DNA from 2 places in the Pseudoalteromonas sp. ECSMB14103 genome. Region 2 is predicted to be linked to the other one. Evidence: riboswitches for the same ligand, from Rfam matches in the RefSeq annotation. Region 2 holds a riboswitch; the other holds the start of a gene.
What was found. Region 2 has a riboswitch for cobalamin ahead of RF53_RS11300 (TonB-dependent receptor domain-containing protein). Riboswitches for the same ligand answer to the same signal wherever they lie in the genome.
Positions count from the first base shown of each region.

Region 1 (7,974 bases), on a different contig from region 2:
ATCCGAGGTAGTACCCTGTATCATGAGTGTTTTCATGGCTACACCTTAGACTTTCTAAAAAAGAGTAAACTTAAGAAAAACGCACTCCCCATAGCGGCCGTGATCACCCCTACTGGCAACTCTTGATTTTGAAGTAAAGAACGAGACAGTACATCGACCCACACCATAAATGTACCTCCCACTATGCTTGTTATTAATAGCCCTGCTACGGTGCCTTGTGAAATAAAAAAGCGCACAATATGTGGCACCATTAATCCAACAAAACCAATACCGCCACACATTGCCACCAGCACAGCGGTTATTAATGAGCTTAAAATTAGCATCAGCAACCTAAATCGATGCACTTTAACACCAAGGGTTATGGCACTTTCGTCACCTAATAACATGGCATTAAGCTGGCGCCTAAAGCTAATCATTACGCAGGTGCACAGTGTAATCACTAAAAAGGGTATCCAAAGCGTTGCCCACTGCGCACGTGCAAAACTTCCTAAGGTCCAAAATAAAATAGCTGCAACGGCTTGCGGCTCGCTCCAATAAAGCAACAAACTCGTAAATGCACTAAATAAAAACGAGAGTGCAACACCAGCAAGTAACATAGACTCAACTTGCCCGCCCTGCTGCCTTGTGGCAATTAATATAAGTAAGCTCATTGCTAATAAGCTACCAAGCAAGGCTGCGGCCGAAAGCATAAAACCCGCGCTAATTCCCACAAATGCCATAAGTACAACTACACCAAACGAAGCACCTGACGATATACCGAATAAGTAAGGATCTGATAATGGGTTACGTGTCACGGTTTGTAAAATTAGCCCAGCAATAGCTAACCCCGCACCGGCTAAAAACGCCAATAATGTACGGGGCATTCTTAATTCAAAAATAATACGGCTGGTCAATGAAGCATCATTTAAATAAATAAAACTGTTAAATACATCCTGTATTGAGGTATCTGCAGCACCAAAGCTCAATGCTAAAAATAAACTCACTAAGGCAATAGTAATACAGATAATCAGTGCAACTGAATGGCGTACATGCATGGCAAACATATTATTTATAACCATAAAAGTAGGTAATATGAGGCGTAACTTTACCCAATTGAGATTCTTGAGGATGGTTACTAACCTGAGCGCATACACCAAATACATCATCAAGCATGTGCTCAGTCAGTACCTCTGCGGGAGAGCCGGTATGCGTTATTTCTCCATTTTTAATGACGACAAGCTCATCACACATAGCGCTAGCCAAATTAAGATCATGAAACGAAGCAAATACTGTAACACCAAGAGACTTTGCCAGCTCCATAACCTGTATTTGATATTTAACATCAAGGTGGCTAGTGGGCTCATCCATAATTAACAGCTGAGGTTGCTGAACAATAGCACGTGCAATGAGTGCGCGCTGCTTTTCGCCCCCAGAGAGCGATTCAAAATTTTGATTTGTGTGCAGCTCAAGCCCTACCGTTTTTATAGCTAGAGTGATTTGTTGTTTTTCGCTTTGCGATGTTGAACTAAATAACGATTTATGAGGCGTTAGGCCAAGAGCCACAACATCAAATAACGACAAATTAAAATGCGATGGCGCCTCTTGTAAAACAACAGCAACGCACTTTGCATATTCATCACTTTTAAGCTGCCAAATATCATGGTTATTAAACTCTATAACCCCTTCATTAGGCTTATTAAAACGATATAAACAACGCAGTAAACTCGACTTACCTGCACCATTAGGGCCAATTAAGCCCACAAATTTACCTTCAGGTATTTGCACATTAATGTGTTTGAGAATAGGTTTATTTGCTATTCCCCACGAGAGATTTTGAACGTTTAATAATGGTGCTTTAGTTTGCAATACTCTGTCCTAGACACGAGTACCCACTTGTAATGCAACCACCAAAAAGGAGTACATTAAAATTAGCATGAGTAGGCCCGCTCATTAAAAATTGATTTGTATCTGACTTAAAGCATAGCGCTAATTACAGTTGCGGGAACAGTTGAGGAATTGCACCTCATTCCAAATGAAGCTCTATTATGGGCGGGTAAGTAAATAATTTAAAGCAAAAAAAACCGCGCTAATTACAGCGCGGTTAAAAAGGGAGTGTTTTAACTCGTCGTTAAAACTTATATTCCATACCTAAACCTAAGTAATCTTGGTCTACGTTGTTGTCCATATCAAAGCTTGAGTAAAAGCCAAATACTTTAATGTTTTTGTTAAGCTTGTGATCAACACCCACTGAAATAGCTGTTTTATCATCACTATCGTCAAAGTCCATTGCTTGGTACTGAACTTTAAACGTATTTTTACCCATGCTGTATGCTGCATTTAATAAGTAACCGTCACCTTCAGCTGAACCGTCTACTTTTTCTTGAGTTTGGTACATAGCACCGAGTTTAAAGTCTTCAACTTTACCTTGGATTGACGCACGTACAACATCGTAACCATTTACTTCGCTGTCAGCTGCAATTGAGGCATATACCGCACTCTTTTTAAGTGCTGAATCACCGTAAGTTACTGCCATTGAGTAACCGTTATCAGCATCTACATCATCCTCAGCAATAAAAGTAGCAAGTACTTTAAAACCTTCGTATGAGTTAGAAGTATATGTAATTGAATCACCTAAACGGTTTTCACCCTTGAATACGTTTTTAATATCGCCTTCAAGGTCATTAAATAAATCGAGTTTACCTTGCGCTTGTTTAAACGCCGTGTCGTTACGACCCACTACTACCTGACCAAACGAGCCTTTAACACCAACATATTGGTTACGCGCAGAAATATTATCGTCGTCGCCTTTTGAGTCTGCATCAGTTACATCAACTTGAAACTCAAACTTATAAACTGCTTCTAAGCCATCGGTAATTTTTTCAGAACCTTTAAGGCCAAAACGAGATGCATTACTTTTAATTTCAGTGAACGACCCTTCGCCGTCATCTGTAGACTGAACAGTCACATTTGCTTTACCGTAAACATCAACGTCAGCAAGTACATTAAAAGATAAACCACTTAGCAAAGCGACACATAAGCTCGATTTTACAAATTTCATGTTATTTCCTCGATAATCACAAAAGACTAATTTTTAAAACGACTGCAGTTTGTCACCACTAAATGACAGAAATATTACAAATGAAATATTTTTGACTTTTAAAGTTAATAAAACTGCATTATTTATGAAATCAAAAGGACATGAACATCAATCATACAAATATGTACCCACTTAAAACCCAATTACTAAGCATGTGCCTTAATGGTAGGTAGTAAATTTATGAGTGTTTCTATCAGTTCCTTTTGTTCGTTATCTCTATGGTAGGCTACAAATATATCTCTTGACGTATTTTCTACATTTTTTACATGAAATAATTCACCATTTTCTAAATGTTGCTCAACCAAAACATGTGGAATAAATGCGCTACCACCACATTGTAGTATTAAATCGAGTGCAATTCGTCCGGTACTTGTTCTAAAGTAAGGAGGCGTTTTACCGGTAAACTGGCGTGCATGCCAAAGTGAAAATGTCGTTCCCCAGTCAACATACACGTACTGATTATCAAAAAAGTTTTCGTTTGTTGCAGTGTCATACCCACTTACAGGAATAATAGGCAGTTCACAAATACGCTCAACAACTAACTCATCTACTTTTGGTGGATCAAATAAAATGGCTAAATCAAGCGTGCGCTCAAGCAATAATCGCGTGCTTTCTTGCTGGGCTTTAACTTCAGCAACCAAAGAGACTCCCGGCATAGCCGACACAATATTAGTAATACCAAACTGCAAAAAGGCATCCCAAATATTAGGCGTCCCGGCCAAGCTAATTTGTTTATGCATATTATCAGCAAGGGCTACATCTACTTTGGCGCGCTGCATACCAGTTATGATCATTTGCGCATGAGGCAACAACCGCTCACCAGGCGCTGTTAATTGAATATTATTACGCTGGCGAATAAATAAATTAACACCAAGCCCTTGCTCTAATTGACGAATACGAAAACTGACCGCCGACTGCGTTATATAGAGGTTCTCTGCGGCTTTACCGAAATGACGCGTGCGCACTACTTCAACAAATGTTTTTAATAAATCGATATCCACTTTTTTATCCTCACGATAAAAATAACTTGTTTAAAAAAATGCCAAACTTGCATCATACTCCAACTAATTAATAGGGTATGAGGATATAGCTATGAGCATTAACATTTCACTACTACGCCAAGCATTTGTTAGCCAACGTCAATTTTATGATGATCAAAATTTTCCACGTGGTTTTAGCCGCAGCGGAAATTTCACCTTATTAGAAGCCAGTATACTAGAACAACATGGCATTGTTTTAAAAGGTTTATATAGTAAGACGATTGAACCACAAAATGGGCACCAAGAAAATTTTGTAGCCGTAGTAACTGGCTCACAAGAACCCACTAATCCGATTGAGCGAGCATGGCTAAAATACCTAAAGCTTACGACATGTAAAACGAAGTTTCATACCTTATTTGGCCGCTCAAAAATATCGAGCCCTGCGCCAATAAATCATGAACGTTTTTCAGAATCAGATAGCCTATAACACACTCAGCTATTTGCTTTTTGGCGCTTTTACGGTTACAAAGTGTATTAAGCAATTTTTTTGCATAATATAAACTGGGTGTTCCGTGAAGCGAAAAATATTAATAGTTGAAGATACACCTGCTATAGCGCTTGTGCAGAAACATATAGCGCTAAAAGTAGGCTACGAAGTAGATGTAGCAGAAACGTTAGCACAAACAAAAATACTAATTAGTCAAAATAATTACTTTTGCGCTGTTGTAGATTTTATTTTGCCTGATGCGCCAATGGGTGAAGCGATTCCCTGCACCGTTGACGCTGAAATTCCTACCATTGTTATGACGGGAAATATAGATAAAAAAACGCGTAACATGGTAGAAAAGTACCCTATTATTGACTATATAATAAAAGAAAATAAACAGGCCTATCAATATCTTGAAAAACAGTTAAAACGTTTACCTCGCAATGAAAATGTAAAAGTACTAGTTGTTGATGACTCTATATCTACCCGCCACTATGTTGTGAGCTTATTGTTACGTCACAAATACCAAGTATCCGAAGCTGAAGATGGAAAAAAAGCACTAGAAGTTCTTGCTAACTCACCCGATATCTCAGTGATCATTACCGACAACGAGATGCCCAACATGAACGGCGATGAGTTGTGTAGCGAAATTCGCAGAATTTACAGTAACGATGAAAAGGCAATTATTGGTATTTCTGGTGCTGATTCATCTGAGCTATCAAGCTTATTCCTAAAAAATGGTGCAAACGATTACCTGCATAAACCGTTTAATAACGAAGAGTTTTATTGCAGGCTAAGCCAAAACGTTGGCATGCTTGAACAAATAGCGACAATAAAACGCCAAGCCAACACAGATTACCTAACTGACCTCCCTAATCGTCGTTATTTCTTTGAGCAAGCAAATAACTCTCTTAAAGAGCTTAGTCTCAAAAAGGTAAACGGCGCACTGGCCATGATTGATATAGATCACTTTAAATCTATTAACGACACTTATGGCCATGATGCAGGCGACCAGGTTTTAAAAGGGCTGGCTATCTGCCTTAAAAAATACTTTAAAAAATATTTAGTTGCGCGTTTAGGTGGCGAAGAATTTGCTGTTTATTTTGCAGATGAAACCCCGCAAGAAGCGCTTAAACGACTCGAAGGGTTTAGGTATTTTGTAGAAAATAATAGCCAAGAATTTAGTAAAGAGAAGATAAAACTGACCATTTCAATAGGCTTTTCTACAGGACCTGTTTATCAAATGGATACGTTATTAAAACAGGCCGACCAAAAACTTTACGAGGCGAAAGAATCCGGCCGAAATAAGGTAGTCAGTTAAACTAAAATTTAAGCAATTTCGGCGGCTGTAATGGCCGCTTTTTTACGCTTACGTGATTGATGGTAAGAATCCCAACTAAAAATAGCCAGAGCACTCCAAATACATGCAAAGGTAATAAGCCTTTCTGTATCAAATACCTCATCGTAAAACACCACGGCAAGTATAAACATTAAACTAGGCCCTATATATTGGAAAAAGCCTAAGGTTGTATATTGCAAGCGCTTAGCGGCACCTGTAAAGCAAAGCAGCGGCAATGTGGTAACAATACCAGCACTAATAAGAAGTAAATTAGTAAGCCAATCGTTATTTGGCAGGCTTGAAGTAGCAGAAGGTGCCATCATCCACCAATAAACCAACGCCACTGGTAGTAATATTAACGCCTCGAGCAAAATGCCCGGCAACGCCTCAACAGGAAGCTTTTTTCGTAACAGGCCATAAAGTGCAAACGATATCGCGAGTGAAAAAGCAACAACAGGGAACGAGCCAAAACTCACCAACTGTAATATCACACCCGAGAACGCAAGCCCAACAGCCACACCTTGAAATTTTCGGAGGCGTTCACCTAAAAAAAGCATGCCTAATAAAACATTTAACAGCGGATTTATGTAATAGCCTAAACTTGCATCGAGCATATGGTTATTGTTAATCGCCCATATAAATAATCCCCAGTTAAAACCAAGTAGCCCCGAGGTGACAACCAGCATTAGCATCAGTTTGGGCTGTATTATAATGTGCTTAATTTTACGCCAGTACTTTAAAACACTTACCACTAAAATTAAAAATACGACTGACCACACAACACGATGCATTAATATTTCAAATGCAGTCACATGTTGTATTAACTTGAAGTAAATGGGAGCAAGACCCCACATAACAAAAGCAAGACAGGCAAATATTGCGCCTTTACGCTGCTCGGTAACAATTGGCATAGTAAACACTTAGTGATTTAAAAGGTCGCCAGTTTACTCGCCAAACAGGTTTTATCCAACTAAATACGTGCCCGTGCCAAAAGCGATTTGTACAGATTGCTCATTATGTAATTCCATTCGGCACACGCACACTTTATTACCTGAACGAATAAGCGTGGCACTGGCGGTAAACACATCCCCTTTTCCTGGGCGCAAATAATCGGTGCGTAAATCAATAGTGCCTAGTGTTGCTAATTTTTTTTGTACACTGTTCATATCTAAATCGGTCAGCTTATCTATCACACTCGCCGCTGCGAGCATACCACCGACGTTATCGAGCACCGCTGAAATAATCCCACCATGAAGAATTTTTTGGGCTGGGTTACCTATAAAAACATCCTGCCACGGGAATGTAATTTTAGCTTGTTCTGGGCTAAGCAATTCTACCGATATATTTAAAAATTGATTAAACGGCATACCATTTACGAATAGCGCCCCCACTTGTTCAATTAACATTTCTTTATTCATTATTATTCTCTGATATTAATAGGTACATCGAGTAAAACATACCTTGTTTAAAACTACGAGCGTAAAGCTAAAGACATCTTATAAAAAAAACACTAAAATACCCGCCAATGAATACATCTACACTACCTTCAAGCACCTTAGTGCGAAAACCCGAGACTGTCCTCAAACAAGTGTTTGGTTACAGCGAGTTTCGAGATGGCCAAAAAGCCGTTATTGATGCCACTTTAAATGCTCAGGACACACTTGTTTTGCTACCCACTGGTGGCGGAAAATCTGTGTGTTATCAAATTCCGGCGTTAGTTCTTGAAGGGGTGACCATTGTTATCTCGCCACTTATTTCGCTTATGCAAGATCAAGTCGCGCAGCTTCAAGCTTTGGGTGTAAAAGCGGCATATGTTAATAACAGCCTAGCTCGCGAAGAACAGCAACGTGTTTATCAGCAACTTCACCAAGGGCTTATTAAACTATTGTATGTAGCCCCCGAAAAAGTATTACAACGTGACTTTTTAGAGCGATTATCGCATTTAAAAATAAGCTTATTTGCGATCGATGAAGCGCATTGTGTGTCGCATTGGGGTCATGATTTTAGACCGCATTATTTTCGCTTAAACGAACTTAAGCAACGCTTTGCCCATGTGCCTATGATGGCCCTTACAGCGACGGCCGATAAAGCC
Region 1 covers NZ_JWGY01000011.1:64,364-72,337, forward strand. Annotated here, with positions in the region: gene RF53_RS15880 (cobyric acid synthase) at 1-36, opposite strand, end outside; gene RF53_RS15885 (FecCD family ABC transporter permease) at 39-1,043, opposite strand; gene RF53_RS15890 (ABC transporter ATP-binding protein) at 1,045-1,845, opposite strand; cobalamin riboswitch at 1,922-2,060, opposite strand; gene RF53_RS15895 (porin) at 2,108-3,037, opposite strand; gene RF53_RS15900 (LysR family transcriptional regulator) at 3,223-4,077, opposite strand; gene RF53_RS15905 (DUF413 domain-containing protein) at 4,169-4,543, shown strand; gene RF53_RS15910 (GGDEF domain-containing response regulator) at 4,629-5,864, shown strand; gene rarD (EamA family transporter RarD) at 5,873-6,793, opposite strand; gene RF53_RS15920 (thioesterase family protein) at 6,845-7,300, opposite strand; gene recQ (DNA helicase RecQ) at 7,408-7,974, shown strand, end outside.
Region 1: it holds a riboswitch for cobalamin, as region 2 does, so the genes downstream of both, RF53_RS15890 (ABC transporter ATP-binding protein) here and RF53_RS11300 (TonB-dependent receptor domain-containing protein) in region 2, are expected to answer to the same signal.

Region 2 (7,974 bases):
GTTACCTGCTGGTGAAATTGAATCAATTGATCGCGACTTTACGGTACGTACGGCCCGAAGCTACAAAGATCAGCGCGACTTTAAAAATTTAGTTATTAAACGCGGTGAAGATGGCTATTTAGTTCGCCTTGGCGAAGTAGCCGATGTTCAACTAGAGGCCGCCGACGACGAAAGTTTGTTCCGTGGTAACGGCCGCAACATGATTGGCCTGGGTATTGTAAAACAAGCTAAAGCAAACACATTAACCGTGGTAGACAACGCACGAAGTGAGCTTGAAAAAATCAAACGAAACCTACCTGAAGGCACAACAATTCAAGACAGTTACGACTCGTCTGTATTCATTAAAGAATCGATTAGCGAAGTATATAGCACGCTTGCCATTTCAATGGGCTTAGTTGTTTTAGTGATATTTTTGTTTTTAGGCAACATTCGTGCAACGCTTATTCCCGCTGTTACCGTACCGGTAGCTTTGGTAGGTAGCTTTATGTTTTTGCTCGCTATGGGGTATTCAATCAACTTGCTAACACTACTTGCGTTAGTACTTGCCATTGGTTTAGTTGTTGATGACGCTATTGTAATGCTTGAAAATATTCATCGCCGCATAGAGCTTGGCGAACCACCTTTACTTGCAGCATATAGAGGCGCACGAGAAGTAGGCTTTGCAATTGTAGCAACTACACTTGTGCTTATTTCGGTGTTTGTTCCTTTAGTATTTATGGATGGCCGAATAGGCGCGTTATTCACCGAATTTGCAATGGCTGTAAGCGCAGCTGTTTTTTTCTCAAGTGTGACCGCGCTTACGCTTGCACCAGCATTGTGTTCAAAAGTTCTAAAAAGCGCCGACAAGCCTAATAAATTCAGCCAATGGATGGACCGCCAGTTTACTAAATTAGAGCGCAGTTACCGTAATTCACTTTCAACAAATATGACCAAAAAATGGGGCTTGTTAGTCAGCTTAGTTTTAGCGGGTTTTGTGAGTTATTCACTGTTACTGCAAGTGCCATCAGAGCTAACACCTAAAGAAGACCGCGGCACCTTTTTCATTATGATGAGTGGACCTGAGGGTGCTAGCTACGAAAATAATGCCGCCAATATGGCAAAAATTGAAGAACGCCTTATGCCTTACTCTGAGTCTGGCGAGCTAAGCCGTGTGCTTGTTCGTGTTCCTGGCTGGGGCGGTAGCGGCGGTGTTGCTATTGTTGGTATGGCTGATTGGGACAAACGCAAGCGCTCTACATGGGAGGTAATGGATGAAATTAGTGGCAAAATGCGCGAAGTCACCGATGTACGTGCGTTTGCTATTATGCGCCGAGGTATTGGCGGTGGCGGTTCATCTCGCCCTATTGAATTTGTTCTACAAGGTAATGATTATGCTCAGCTTGCCGATTGGCGTGACCGCATTATTAAACGTGCAGAACAAAACCCAGGCCTTGTTAGAATCGATCATGATTACAAAGAAACATTCCCACAGTTTTTAGTCAGCATTGATAAAAATAAAGCGGCCGATTTAGGGGTGTCTGTGTCTGATGTTGGTCGAACACTCGAAACCATGCTGGGTCAGCGTCGTGTGACAACCTTTATAGATAGAGGTGAAGAATACGATGTCATTTTGAAAGGTACAAAAGAAGACTTTAATAACCCGACCGATATTTCAAATATATACCTTAAATCACGCAGTGGTGAGCTTGTTCCACTAGACAGCCTAATTAGCTTAAAAGAAGAAGCAACGGCCTCACGCTTAAACCGTTACAACCGTATGCGCTCAATAACCTTAAGCGCAAACTTAGCCGATGGTTACACACTCGAACAAGCACTTAACTTTTTAAACAATGTTGCCGCAGAAGAAAATGATATTGACGGCGCAATAGACTACAAAGGTGAATCTCAGCTTTATTACGAAGGCGCATCAGCAATGACCTACGTATTTGTATTAGCGCTAACAGTTACCTTTTTGGTATTGGCAGCGCAATTTGAAAGCTTTATGCACCCATTTGTAATCATGCTAACAGTACCGCTTGGTTTAATGGGCGCGATGTTTGGTCTTTGGTCTACCGGACTTACGCTTAATATTTACAGCCAAATTGGTATTGTTATGCTCATAGGGTTAAGCGCTAAAAACGGGATACTCATTGTTGAATTTACCAACCAATTACGCGACAAAGGTGTAGAATTTAGCGAAGCAATATTACAAGCGGCTACACAACGTTTACGCCCAATAATAATGACATCGCTAACAACGGTTATGAGCTCAGTGCCATTGGTATTAGCATCAGGCCCTGGCGCTGAAAGCCGTATGGTAATTGGTGTTGTGGTATTTACCGGGGTTATTGTTTCAACGCTACTTACTTTATTTGTTGTGCCAGCAGCGTATTATACGCTTGCTCGTAACACACAATCGCCTGAATATTTACAACAAAAACTTAATAAACAAGCAGCCGAAAAACCGCTTGAAGAGATCTAAGCAAGCTAACGCGTCGTAACCTTGTTGTTATGGCGCTAAGCTTTATGCTTTGCGTGACCTTTGTCAAATATTAGGAATAATTATGAGTTCAACAACGCAAGTAGCAACCTTTGGTGGTGGCTGTTTTTGGTGTATTGACGCAGCATTTAGGCGTGTAAATGGCGTGTCTGATGTAAGCTCGGGTTATACCGGTGGCAATACTGACAATCCAACATACAAATCAGTATGCAGTGGTACAACGGGCCATGCCGAAGTAGTAAAAGTTGAATTTGATAGCACTATTGTAAGCTTTGAAACCTTGCTCGCTATGTTTTTTACTTTGCACGATGCCACGCAGTTAAATCGCCAAGGTAACGATATTGGCACACAATACCGAAGTGTTGTTTATTATCATAATGACGAACAACTTGCGCTTACTAACACTATGATTGAACAGCTACAAACCCATGTTAGTGAGCCTATTGTTACCGAAGTCAGCCCGGTGACAACTTACTACCCTGCTGAGCACTATCATCAAGATTACTACAACGAAAACCCACAACAGGGTTATTGCAGTATGTTAATCGCACCAAAATTACATAAGTTTGAAACCGTATTTAAAGAGTTTTTAGCTGAGTAAAAACAAAAAAAGCCCGGTAAAACCGGGCTTTTTATTTAGATTATTTAAAACTGGTAATCTATGCCAGCAAAAAAGCGGCGCTCTGGCGTGTTGTAGTAATACACCTGCCCTGTTGTAAAATCAGCGTTAGAATCGACTGCGTTGTATTCCTTATCGAATACGTTTTCTATACGAAGCGACACCGTAATTTCATCATTTACTTGGTAATTGCCTGCTAAATTCCAAAGCGTATACGAACCCAATTGCGAAACCGCCCCTGCTCGCTCACCGCGATATTGCATTGCTATGCTTGTATCAAATGCACCAAACTGTTTTGCAAGCTCCCAATTAAAGGTTCGTTTGGCAACGTTTCTAAGCGCTTCGCCTGTTTCTTTATCTTCGGCACTTAGGTAAGCAAAATTCACATTACTATCAAAACCCAAAATTTGATTGGCTAAACTAAATTCAACACCTTCATATTGGGCCTCATTAATATTGGTGAGTGCAAAATTAGCGTCATAATCAATTTTATCCTCAATTTCATTTCTAAAAATAGCGACATCGACACGCACAGTATCAAAGTCGACGTTTAAGCCAAGCTCACGATTCACTGACGTTTCAGGTTGAAGATTGGCATTGCCGTAAAGAGGAAAGTACAAATCATTAAATGTTGGCGCTTTAAAGCCCGTGCTTTGGCTTATTCTGAAAGTTGCGTCTTCAGATAAGTGATAGCCAGCTGCCGCTGTGTACGTTGTTTCATTACCAAATTGCTCATCGTCATCTTGACGAACAGTTAAATTGGCAAGCAACTCATCCGCATCGTAATATGCGCCAACAAATACAGCTAATACATCGCGCTCTTGCACTTCAAACGTGGTTGAGCTTTGTGATACGTCATCATTGTACCAATTAATACCACCACTAATGTTTAACGTGTCGTTTAAGCGGTATTGGCCGTTGTAGTCAATTTGTGAGCGCTTAGTAACAAACGTACTTGTTGTTGGCCCTTGAGAAAAATCAACATAACGATTGTCTGAGTCATCCGTTGCAAATGCTATATCAAGGCTGTGAGTTTGGTTTTTATAGTCTTTATTCCAACCAGCCGAAAGTTGGTAATTTTTAAAATCCCCTCGCTCAATCGTGCTATCGGCAGGACTAAAGCGGCTGTCGTAATCAGCAAAGCCTTCGCTGTATTGCCCTAGTAACTTAAAGTTACCGGAATGTGTGTCGGTATAGTTTACTTTAAAGCCAAGGTTTTTGTTTTCAAAACCGTCTTCATCGGGTGCTGCACCTTGAAGTACATCAAAGTTGTCCGTCTTTTCAAATCCTGCATTAAAAGCCGTTGTTACATCGCCTGCTTTTACAGAGCCAGCAATCTGGTAGTCTTGGTACGCGTCAGATCCAAACGTAGCACTGACCGAAAGGTTATCTGACTCCCGAGTAATAATATTAATAACACCTGCTAACGCATCAGAGCCATAAATAGCTGCACGTGAACCTTTAATTATTTCTATGCGTTCAATACTATTTAATGGCACATTACTTAATGCTTTTTGACCAAGCGTTGCCGAACCGGTGCGTACACCGTCTATTAAAATGAGCGTATCACCTGACCCTGTACCGCGCAATGAAACACCTGCATTTTGACCAAAACCGCCGTTAGGGTTAACCTGAAACCCAACTTGAGTGGTTAATAGCGTTGGTAAGTCGCGAACATTACTGGTTTCAATGTCATTACGAGTTATAACATTTACACTCGCTAATACATTAGTAATTGATTGTTCAAACTTATTAGCGGTTACCGTAATGGTTTCGATTGATTGCTCTGCAGCAGATACAGATAGTGACAGCACAGCAGTAATTGCAACGCCAAGAGTTGTTTTTTTTAACATGAAGTTCCCCTTCTTTGCCCACCGCAAAGAACTAAGTAAGATTACATCAAGGCCGGTCTCCGGACTCAGTAAGTACATAGCTTTATGCATTACTTTACCGTTGCGGGGGCAGTGTTGGGATTGTAGTCATCATGAAAACGCACCAACTTCCCGATTATCTCATTAAAAAAATCAAACCATTGAAAAGATTAATAAGCACCTTGAAAATAGGCCGCTATTGTGAGGAGTTTAATAAAAAATGTCAACGGACGTCTATACAGCTAAAAAGCGAATCAATTAAAAAAAACTATGTAGCGTTTATAAAAAAAGCCCCCAAAAAGGCTTTTATAATTAATCGCGGAAGTTTTTAAACTGAAAAGGCTGACCTAAATCGGCAGTACGCACCACTTGCATAGCAGCTTGTAAGTCATCACGCTTTTTACCCGTTACGCGTACTTCCTCGCCTTGAATAGCCGCTTGCACTTTTACTTTAGAATCTTTAATGGCTTTTACTACTTTTTTAGCCACATCTTTTTCAATACCTTGCTTTAGCGCAACGTTACGAAAAACATTTTTACCTGCACGGCTAATATCTTGCAACTCTAAGCTCGCTACATCCATACCACGCTTAGAAACTTTACCCGCTAAAATATCAAACAATTGCATAACCTGTGAATCAGCTTCAGCTTTTAGCTTAATTGTTTTGTCGTTTAGCTCAATAGATGCATCAACACCTCTAAAGTCAAAGCGAGTCTCAAGTTCACGGTTTGCATTATCTACCGCATTTTGTGCTTCGTTCATTTCTACTTCAGATACAATATCAAATGAAGGCATTGGTTTTCTCCTAACTATTCAATCTTAATTTTATGGCGCAATTATAACGCTAAAATTATAAATCTTTACATTTTTCTGCATCTTGTTCAGGTGCGATACTAATTTAGTTTGATATACTTAAGCTTCTTTTTTAAGCGACTCTAGGATTTTACGTGACAAGGCGTGTTTACCAAGCTGTTTTTTTACTCAGCATCGTAGCGTTTACTTTTTTATTTGCCAAAGAAATAAAAGGCGCAGCTAACCTATTTCCACACATTGATAAAGTAGCCCATTTTGGGATTTTTTTTGTGCTTGCCATTATTATGGATAAAGCGTTTAAGCTTCCTTTATACGCACAAATTTTGTTATTGGCCGGTTACGGCGCATCAATTGAAATAATGCAAGACGCGCTCCCTTACAGGCAGGCCTCTATTGGCGATTTTATAGCTGATTTTGCTGGTGCTGCTAGTTACTTTTTACTAAGAGTTATTTTTACACCTCGAAAAAAGAATCCCTATGACTAATATTTTAATTGTAGGCGATGGCGCTATTGGCTTGTTACTAAGCCACTTTTTAAGTCACAAAAATAATGTTCATGTTTTAACACGCAAACCAACCTGCAATACGCGTTTTTATAGCCGTAAAAATGCCCCGTCACATAACATTAATGCACGCTTTATTAATTTAAGCGATCTGGCGCAACAACCTAGTTATGATGTTGTTATTTTTACAGTTAAAGCTTTTCAGGTCCAAGATGCGTTTTCACAAATAAAACCTTATCTTGCTGCAAATTCAACATTAGTCGTTTCTCATAATGGAATGGGAAATATTGAAGAGCTTATTCCTCAGCTGAACACTCAGCAAGCACTATACTTTTTAACCACCAGCATGGCCGGATTTAAGTCTACCCAGTACATTGTGCAACATACCGGTGAAGGGCAAAGCGTGATTGGTGGCTGTAATAAACTTGCAGCTAAAAATCCACAATTTATATCACCACTACTTCAAGCAATTCCTAATTTAAAAATGGTCAATAACATTGAGCAACTTCGCTTTGAAAAGCTGTTGGTTAATGTGGCTATTAACCCACTAACTGCACTTCACAATATAAAAAACGGCCAATTGCGTGCCCCTGCATTTAGCGCAACGATAATGAGTTTACTCTATGAGGGCTGCAGGGTTGCTAACGCAAAAGGGTTGAATATTGCTTTAGCTGATGCGTTAAATAACGCTTACACCGTAATGTCGCTTACCGCTGAAAATTATTCTTCAATGCAGCAAGATATTGCTAATAACAGGCCAACAGAAATAATGGCTATTTGTGGGTATATTAGCGAGCAAGGCAAACGTTACAAAATCAAAACCCCAACTAATAATGAGTTACTTGCTAAAATTCAGGCAAAAAAAAGCGTGGTTTAAACCACGCTTTATAAACTATTAACGTATTTACTTACCCTTTAAGGACGATAAACTTTTACAGTTGTAAAGCCTTGCTCGTGTAAAATAAGCGCTTGCAACTGGCTCATTACACCTCTATCACAATATAGGTAGTAGTCTTTATCTTTTGGTAGGTCGCCAAACTTCGTAGCTAAGCGGAAAAACGGTAGGTGAATTACTTCAATACCTTCAATTTCAAGCGGCGCCGCGTCTTCTTCTTCTGGCGAGCGAATATCAACAACAACTGAACCTGGCGGTAAATCGGCAACCGACTCAGCCTCTTTAAGCTCTTGCTTAGCTTCTACGTCGATATCACGAACATCCATAACACGCGCGTTATCTATAACGGTATCAAGTACATCAAAGTCGAACTTTTCTTCTTCGCCTTTAATCACGTCTATTTTTGCTTTTACCGTTGGCTTTTTAGATATAACACCACAGTATTCTGGCATAGTTTCGGCCATTTCAGCGGTACCGATTTGGCGCGCAATGTTTATAATCTCTTGCTTATCATGCTGAATTAGCGGGCGTAAAATAAGGGTTTCGGTTACGCGGTCAATCACACTTAAATTAGCCAACGTTTGGCTAGACACCTGCCCTATACTCTCACCCGTTACAAGCGCTTGAATATTTAGCTTTTCGGCCACTGCGCTACCGGCACGCATCATCATACGCTTGAGTACAACGCCCATTTGGCTGTTCTCAACGTTTTCTAAAATTTCGGCAACAACAGGTTCAAAGTCGACCGTAATAAATTTTACTTTATGAGTAGAGCTGTATTTTTTCCATAAAAA
Region 2 covers NZ_JWGY01000006.1:59,128-67,101, reverse strand. Annotated here, with positions in the region: gene RF53_RS11310 (efflux RND transporter permease subunit) at 1-2,461, shown strand, start outside; gene msrA (peptide-methionine (S)-S-oxide reductase MsrA) at 2,544-3,080, shown strand; gene RF53_RS11300 (TonB-dependent receptor domain-containing protein) at 3,125-4,951, opposite strand; cobalamin riboswitch at 4,985-5,148, opposite strand; gene RF53_RS11290 (YajQ family cyclic di-GMP-binding protein) at 5,282-5,764, opposite strand; gene RF53_RS11285 (VanZ family protein) at 5,917-6,267, shown strand; gene RF53_RS11280 (ketopantoate reductase family protein) at 6,260-7,162, shown strand; gene thiI (tRNA uracil 4-sulfurtransferase ThiI) at 7,201-7,974, opposite strand, start outside.